4 regions of the Vibrio sp. Vb0349 genome follow, and region 4 is predicted to be linked to each of the others. Evidence: predicted binding sites of a transcription regulator. Region 4 holds the regulator's gene; each other region holds the start of a gene.
The links. Region 4 encodes PurR, which represses purine synthesis genes. Its sites were predicted from a motif close to TNANGNAAACGTTTNCNTNA; they were not measured.
Positions count from the first base shown of each region.

Region 1 (2,210 bases), on a different contig from region 4:
GCTTAAATTGACGAATCCAATATAAGCCAACTAATCCTAATGGGATTGCAACTTTACCTTCGCTGCGATCAACCACTGCACCAGAATGAGCGTCTGCAATACGTAGTAAAGTACGTAGTAGTGCGAGCTTATAGGTAGCCGATTTGGAATCATTGACGATAATGTGGCGAACCTTATTCAGATCACCGGAACCATCATCAGGCAAAGACATCACTACAGTTTGCCAAGATACACCCGTTCGCTTTAACTGATCGTCATCGAGAGATACGTTTCTCACCATTAAAGCGCTATTCTTTGCAAACTTTTCGAGCTCTTCAACCGATACGGGATAAGCTTTACGACCGTCAGAAAAGTCACCGTGACGAAGGCTAATCACCAATCGACCATTAGGCGCTAACAAATTTGCAAGTTTGCGAAATGCACGTTCACGGTGCGTAGGCGCAAGATGCATCCATACCGCACTGACAAGAATTAAATCGAAGCGAAAGCCAAGATTAATGGTTTTCTCAAGCTTAGGTAATGCATCTTCAAGCCAAGTAACGGAATCGCCACAGTAAGACTTACCAAGCCTTAGAAGTGCTTGAGCAGGCTCAATCGCAACAACTTCACACCCATGCTCAGCCATCCATTTCGCGTCTCGACCAGAGCCCGCGCCAACATCTAACACACGATCTCCAGCCTGGGGCCAGAAGACTCTCCAACTCGCGTGGACATCCTCAAACTGGATCGATGTGTATTGCTTCGCGAAAGAGTCGGCGTGTCGGTCATAAAAGTTAGAAGTGGCAGGCATAAAGGTTAACGAAAGGTAATTAATATGCGTCCATATTAATTGCTAGAAATTGCAATGGCTAGAATGCCATTCAAAAGTTGTAGATAGAGTGGCAATTACAGCCAAAAACCTAAAAACGACAAAGCCCCGACAACTCAAAGAGTTATCGAGGCTTTTGAATAAATGGCACGCCCTATTGGATTCGAACCAATGACCACATCCTTAGAAGGGACGTGCTCTATCCAGCTGAGCTAAGGGCGCGCTACAGGGACAGGATTATACGAGTTCAAACGGGTAAATCAACGGGTTTTCATAACATTCTGATCTGAATGCCTAAAAAAAGTCCATTAAAACGCTTAATGTTCAAAAACACCACAAAGCAAACGTTTGCGTATGGATGTTGATAAGAAATTCTGCGACAATGCGCCGCAGATAATCTGCCTTCTTAATTTATAAGGAAAGTCATGACTGCTCAAAATATAGACGGAACTCTCATTTCCCAAACTGTTCGATCCGAAGTGGCTGCACGTGTTAAAGCACGTGTTGAAGCTGGGCTACGTGCTCCTGGTTTAGCAGTGGTTCTAGTTGGTGAAGATCCTGCTTCTCAGGTTTATGTCGGTAGCAAACGCCGCGCATGTGAAGAAGTTGGGTTTGTTTCTAAGTCTTTTGACCTTCCTGCGTCTAGCTCAGAAGAAGAGTTACTAGCGCTGATTGATGAATTAAACAACGATGATGAAATTGACGGCATTCTAGTGCAATTACCCCTTCCTGCGGGCATAGACACAACACATGTTTTAGAGCGCATTCACCCAGAGAAGGACGTGGATGGCTTCCATCCTTACAACGTTGGTCGTCTTGCGCAGCGTATTCCAAAGCTTCGCTCTTGCACGCCAAAGGGCATAATTACCCTACTCGACCGTTACAACATTGAGCTACGTGGTAAACATGCGGTTGTGGTTGGTGCATCAAACATTGTTGGTCGTCCAATGACACTTGAGCTGCTGCTTGCGGGCTGCACAACAACAACATGTCACCGTTTTACCAAAGACCTAGAGAGTCATGTGCGTCAAGCTGACGTTGTCGTGGTTGCGGTTGGTAAGCCTAACTTTATCCCTGGTGAGTGGATTAAAAAAGGCGCAGTGGTGGTCGATGTCGGTATTAACCGTCTTGATTCAGGCAAACTAGTTGGCGACGTGGAGTACGACAAAGCACGTGAAAGTGCGAGCTTTATTACTCCTGTTCCTGGTGGCGTTGGCCCAATGACCGTCGCAAGTTTAATTGAGAACACGATGCTCGCTTGCGAACAGTTCCACACAGACAAATAACGTAAAACTTCAGATACGAAAAAGGCTCCGCAAGGAGCCTTTTTGCTAATTGTTGATATCTATTTCAATTACAGACTTAAAATCACGCCCGCAATCGAAGCGCTCATTAAGTTCGC
Region 1 is NZ_JAWOTS010000010.1:104,197-106,406, reverse strand. Features, by position in the region: gene R7Q47_RS13320 (class I SAM-dependent methyltransferase) at 1-790, opposite strand, end outside; tRNA gene R7Q47_RS13315 (tRNA-Arg) at 954-1,030, opposite strand; gene folD (bifunctional methylenetetrahydrofolate dehydrogenase/methenyltetrahydrofolate cyclohydrolase FolD) at 1,234-2,094, shown strand; gene R7Q47_RS13305 (NupC/NupG family nucleoside CNT transporter) at 2,163-2,210, opposite strand, start outside.
Region 1: the regulator PurR is predicted to act here: its motif matches at 1,145-1,164, upstream of folD (bifunctional methylenetetrahydrofolate dehydrogenase/methenyltetrahydrofolate cyclohydrolase FolD).

Region 2 (2,210 bases), on a different contig from region 4:
GTACTTTCTCAGTACCGAACGTTTCCACCATGATAGACGTTGGATCAGCAACACCGATTGCGTAAGAAAGTTGGATCTCACAACGGTCAGCCATGCCTGCCGCTACGATGTTTTTCGCTACGTAGCGTGCTGCGTATGCTGCACTACGGTCAACTTTTGATGGATCTTTACCAGAAAACGCACCGCCACCGTGACGAGCTGCGCCGCCGTAGGTATCTACGATGATCTTACGACCAGTTAGGCCACAGTCACCCATAGGACCACCGATTACGAAGCGACCGGTTGGGTTAATGAAGAAGTTTGTTTCTTTGTTGATCCACTCAGAAGGTAGCACTGGCTTAATGATCTCTTCCATTACCGCTTCACGCAGGTCTGAAGTTGAGATTGAATCACAGTGTTGAGTTGAAAGAACAACCGCGTCGATACCAACGATGTTACCTTGATCGTATTGGAATGTTACCTGAGATTTTGCATCAGGACGCAACCAAGGTAGTGTGCCGTTTTTACGAACTTCTGCTTGCTTTTGAACAAGACGGTGAGAGTAAGTAATTGGCGCTGGCATTAGTACTTCAGTTTCGTTACAAGCGTAACCAAACATGATGCCTTGGTCGCCTGCACCTTGTTCTTTAGGGTCAGCTTTATCAACACCTTGGTTGATATCTGGCGACTGTTTACCGATTGTGTTTAGTACCGCACAAGAATCTGCGTCAAAGCCCATATCTGAATGTACGTAGCCGATTTCACGAACGGTTTCACGAGTTAACTCTTCGATGTCTACCCATGCTGAAGTCGTGATTTCACCACCCACCATTACCATACCGGTTTTAACGTAAGTCTCACATGCAACACGAGCCTTTGGATCTTGCTCTAGAATCGCGTCAAGAACCGCATCAGAAATCTGGTCTGCAATTTTATCTGGATGACCTTCTGATACTGACTCAGAAGTAAACAGGTGCTTAGCCATGTTAGCTCCACTATATCTGGTTTAAAACTGGGGAATGATAAACTCTCCAGCGCAAATTAATACTAATTTTTGTAGGTGTATCTACATCTAGACGTCTATTCTAAATTTGATTGCTCGAATTACAAGCTCTTTTTTGGTTTTTGTTATAACCAAACGTTTGCCTGATTTATTGATAATTTTAAGAACTTCGAACGATTTGGCGCGAAAGGTGCAATATTTGTGAGGTTTTGGATTGGAAAACGTTTGCACACCCAACAGGGCTTTGAGAGAATTATGACCTACTTTTCGTTTCGCTTAATGTACTCAGGAGCAGACATGTCGTCTCGTAAACATCTTGCCAATGCAATTCGTGCTCTAAGCATGGATGGTGTTCAACAAGCTAACTCAGGCCACCCAGGCGCACCAATGGGTATGGCTGATATCGCTGAAGTTCTTTGGCGCTCTCATCTAAACCATAACCCTTCAAACCCAGAGTGGGCCGACCGCGATCGCTTTGTGCTGTCAAACGGTCATGGGTCAATGCTTATTTACTCTCTACTGCACTTAAGCGGTTACGAGCTATCTATTGACGATCTGAAAAACTTCCGTCAATTGCACTCAAAAACCCCAGGTCACCCAGAGTACGGCTACGCGCCTGGTATCGAGACAACAACGGGTCCTCTAGGTCAAGGCATCACTAACGCTGTTGGTATGGCGATCGCAGAGAAAGCACTAGCGGCACAGTTCAACAAAGAAGGTCACGATATCGTTGACCACTTTACGTATGTGTTCATGGGTGACGGCTGTCTAATGGAAGGCATTTCGCATGAAGCATGCTCTCTTGCAGGTACTCTTGGTCTAGGCAAGCTGATTGCATTCTGGGATGACAACGGCATCTCTATCGACGGTCACGTTGAAGGTTGGTTCTCTGACGATACACCTAAGCGTTTTGAAGCGTACGGCTGGCATGTAATCCCAGCAGTCGATGGTCACGACTCAGACGCGATCAACGCAGCAATTGAAGCAGCAAAAGCGGACCCACGTCCTACGCTTATCTGTACCAAAACAATTATCGGTTTCGGTTCTCCTAACAAGTCTGGTTCGCACGACTGTCACGGTGCACCACTAGGTCACGATGAAATCCAAGCGGCTCGCGAATACCTAGGTTGGGAGTACGGCCCATTTGAGATCCCGGCAGATGTTTACGCTGAGTGGGATGCAAAAGAAGCGGGCGCCGCGAAAGAAGCAGCTTGGAATGAAAAATTCG
Region 2 is NZ_JAWOTS010000023.1:19,072-21,281, forward strand. Features, by position in the region: gene metK (methionine adenosyltransferase) at 1-964, opposite strand, end outside; gene tkt (transketolase) at 1,280-2,210, shown strand, end outside.
Region 2: the regulator PurR is predicted to act here: its motif matches at 1,110-1,129, upstream of metK (methionine adenosyltransferase).

Region 3 (2,210 bases), on a different contig from region 4:
CCCAGGTGACACGATTGGCAATACTCTTCACAACTACTCAGTTTTAGCCGATAGCAAATCCGTTTTGCTCGGTGTGATGTCTAAGAACATTCAAGTCGGTTCTTTTGCTTACCGCTACCTTTGCCGTACGTCTTCACGAATGAACCTTAACCATTTACAAACGGTAGATGGCCCTATTGGTCGCTGCTACACCCTAATTTCTCAAGACGGTGAGCGTACATTTGCTATCAACGAAGGTCATATGAATCAACTACTTCCGGAAAGCATTCCTGAAGAGATCTTTGAGAAAGCATCAGCCCTGGTTGTTTCTTCTTACCTAATGCGTGGTAAAGAAGAAGATCCAATGCCTAAAGCGGTACAAAGAGCGATCGACTTTGCTAAGAAGCACGATGTCCCTGTTGTACTTACGTTAGGGACGAAGTACGTTATCGAAGGTAACGCACAGTGGTGGCAAGAATACATTCGCGAAAACATTTCTGTTGTCGCTATGAATGAAGAAGAAGGTGCGGCGCTAACAGGTGAAACAGAGCCGCTAGCAGCTGCTGATAAAGCACTTGAATGGGTTGATCTCGTACTTTGTACAGCAGGACCAAATGGTCTGTATATGGCTGGTTACACCGATGAGAAAGTAAAACGAGAAACCACACACGACATCCTTGAAAGCTCCCTCGAAGCCTTTAACCAGTACGAGTTTAGTCGTGCGATGCGTAAAGAAGACTGTCAAAACCCAATGAAGGTCTACTCTCACATCGGCCCTTACCTTGGTGGACCATTAGAGATTAAGAACACTAACGGTGCGGGTGATGCAGCCCTTTCAGCCTTACTGCATGACATGGCAGCAAACTCTTTCCACCAAAAAGAAGTGCCTAACTCAGAAAAGCACGAAGTACGATGCTTAACCTACTCCTCTCTTTCTCAGATTTGTAAATACGCAAACCGAGTAAGCTATGAAGTGTTGACGCAGCACTCTCCTCGCCTATCGCGAGCGCTTCCTGAACGAGAAGATAGCTTAGAAGAGACTTATTGGGATCGTTAAAACGACAGCTTTAAAGCTAAAAATATATCAAGGTCACCATTTGGTGGCCTTTTTGTTTTTATCTAGCACTATAACGAGTAGATTTCGTTAGTATGTCGCACAATACGAAGCAGTAAACTCTTTACAAGCCTAACCGAAACAGTACCATCACCAAGCAGACCTTTGCCTCACAATAATACTCGTTATAACTCAGGTAGTTTTTCAACGCTACCTGTGTGCCACTTTGGGGATTCTCCATGCAGTCAGATATCGAAATTTGCCGAAACACACCACTTTCTTCTATTGATGTTATCGCGGAAAAAGTAGGACTATTGCCCGAAGAGTATGACACTCACGGGAAGCACAAAGCCAAAGTCCACCCAAAATGTTTGGAACGACTCAAAGCAAATGATGACGGTAAACTTGTACTCGTCACTGCGATCACGCCGACTCCTCTTGGCGAAGGAAAAACCGTTACGACGATAGGCCTGGCGCAAGGTTTAGCAAAGCTTAATCAATCTGTTATTGCATGTATAAGGCAGCCTTCGATGGGACCTGTCTTCGGTATTAAAGGTGGCGCTGCGGGCGGCGGTTACTCTCAAGTAGCTCCAATGGAAGAGTTAAACTTACACCTTACTGGTGACATTCACGCAGTGACAGCGGCGCACAACCTTGCTTCAGCCGCTCTTGACGCTCGCTTGTTCCATGAACAACGCGAGGGTTATGATGCCTTTGAATCACGCACCGGGTTAAGAGCACTTAAAATCGACACGGCCAGTATTACTTGGAAACGAGTGATGGACCATAATGATCGTGCACTACGTAAAGTCAAAATTGGCCTCAATGATGCAGGAAAAACCATCAATGGTTTCGAGCGTGACGAAGGGTTCGATATTTCAGCCGCTTCCGAGTTAATGGCTATCATTGCACTAGCCAAAGATTTAAAAGATTTACGTCAACGTATCGGGAAAATTGTCGTAGCGTACGATTTGAACGGAAACCCCGTCACTACGGAAGATCTACAAGTTGCAGGAGCAATGGCAGTAACACTAAAAGAGGCGATTGCACCAACACTGATGCAAACTCTAGAAGGTGTTCCTACGTTGATCCATGCAGGTCCATTTGCAAACATCGCCCATGGAAATTCATCCATTATCGCGGACGATATTGCGCTAAAACTGTCAGGTTACACGGT
Region 3 is NZ_JAWOTS010000003.1:222,637-224,846, forward strand. Features, by position in the region: gene R7Q47_RS06040 (inosine/guanosine kinase) at 1-1,036, shown strand, start outside; gene R7Q47_RS06045 (formate--tetrahydrofolate ligase) at 1,273-2,210, shown strand, end outside.
Region 3: the regulator PurR is predicted to act here: its motif matches at 1,187-1,206, upstream of R7Q47_RS06045 (formate--tetrahydrofolate ligase).

Region 4 (2,210 bases):
CACTCTTTCGAATGGTTTGCCCTGTGCGTGACACAATGAGCATACTTCTTATATTGAATTAACATCACGGTTTAGCGTTAAAAGTGTGATTTTGGTTCAATAAAAATGATAGATTGAATGCTCTATTTTGCATATGGAAAGGTGCAAATTGGCCTTTGAAAAGGAGTTCTTAATATATATTACATTTATATAAAACAGGGAGTTAACGTTAGTCAATTGTTATTAGAGCGGTGTGAAGTATTAGAGAATGCTTAATTTTCCCAAAAAAATAAGCGCCCCTGTAGAGCGCTTATTTAACACGGTTAAATACAGTAAAATTTAGTTCATTTTTTTCACAGTATTTCGAATTACAAGCTCAGGTTGCATTTCGAAAATTCGTTTTTCGTGTTCTTTATCTTTGATACGCTCAAGTAGAATTTCGAATGCATTTTTACCAACACGACGTTTAGGTTGGTGGATAGTCGTTAGCGGTGGAGAGAAGTATTCTGCAAGCTCGATGTTGTCGTAGCCGATCACTGAAATATCTTCAGGAATTTTGATCCCGTTTTGTTGCAAGCGGCTCATTAGGCCTAGAGCCATTGTGTCGTTAAAACAGAATACCGCCGTCGGGCGCTTGTCCATTGCGGTAATTTTATCTGCAACTAATACGGCCGTATCACATTCAAAGTTACCTTCAAGGATCCAGTCTTCATTTACAGCTAGGTTCGCTTCGCTCATTGCGCGACGGAAACCTGCAATGCGCTCTTGGCAAGCAAGCTTTTCAAAATGACCGCTTAGACAAGCGATATCCGTATGACCATTGTCAATCAGATGTTTGGTCGCAATGTAGCCACCTTCTTCTGAGTTATCCATGATTTTGTCTGCTTGCGAGCTCTCTGGGCCCCAATCCATGACCACTTTAGGAATGTCCGCATGACGGTCAAGCATCTCTTTTAGTTCTTCGGTTAAGTCAGAACACATCACTAGGATGCCATCAACGCGCTTTTCAGCCAGCATACGAATGTAATCGCGTTGTTTTTCGTAAATCCCGCCTGTGTTACATAAAATCAGAGTATAGCCTTGGCGGTAACAGTAGCTCTCAACCCCGTCAATCACTTCTGAGAAGAATAGGTTGGTTGACTGCGTTACTAACATGCCAATAGTACGAGTTGAGTTGCATTTTAGGCTGCGTGCAACGGCACTTGGCGCGTAATTCAGCTCGTCAACGGCTTTCATTACTTTTTCTTGCGTTGCTTCTGCAACGAAACGCGTTTTATTGATAACGTGCGAAACTGTCGTAGTGGAAACGCCGGCTAAGCGAGCAACGTCTTTTATCGTGGCCATAAATGGTGTCCTGTATCGAGCTACTGAAATATGTCGTATTGGATGTACCTGATGCTCTAATGGTTTCACACCTAGCAATCTAAAATTGGCGCTAAGTGTCTCGGCAGCGGTTGATCCAAGTGCGACAAAAGGGTGCGTAGCAGCATCGGTCGATGAATTTTATCTTTTTCTATCTGATGAGAAATTGCCATCAACCTGTTAAGAAAACACAAAAACCGCTATATTTCAGCGGTTTACATATAAATCATATTTAATCGTTTGCGCTCACATTTTAGCCCTATGTGGACTGACTAGCAATGTTTTCAGCAAGAGATTTGTGTATTTGAAGTCACATTTTGACTGCTAAATAACCAAGCGTCTTTGCGCTAAGTTAAGGCAAACGAATATTATACCCAAGTTACTTACAATCGGTCACTTTCAGGCACACAGGAAGCCCGATAGGCAGGCTCCCTAAAAATAGGCGGCAATTATTCACCAAGAAGGTAGGCGCTGTCTAGTTTACAAAATGCAACTAATAGTTTCGCGACACTTGAGTAAAATCCAAATTCATCGAATTTTTTACATTTGTCTGAAAACTGAGGTAACCAAGACATCAATTGTTGCTGGATAAAGTCGTTTTGTTTAACGAAGGCTTCTTCCATGTGTTTTTCTTGTTCAAGCTCGTTTGAGCGGATAATCATGTTCCCGAGAAAGTCGAGCTCAACGGCTAAGTGATCCGCAGGTTCCTTTAGGTTTTCGTCTACTTGAACGCCAAATTCAGCCATCAACTTTTCCATTTCCTCAGCTGGCTTGTCATTCAGTAAACCTGATTCACCAATGTACATGGATGCGTAAGGAAGAGCGCCGTATTTTTCTGTCTTCAAAAACAGTTCACAAAAGTCAGCTGC
Region 4 is NZ_JAWOTS010000015.1:1,345-3,554, reverse strand. Features, by position in the region: cyclic di-GMP riboswitch class I at 1-31, opposite strand, end outside; gene purR (HTH-type transcriptional repressor PurR) at 319-1,323, opposite strand; gene torD (molecular chaperone TorD) at 1,791-2,210, opposite strand, start outside.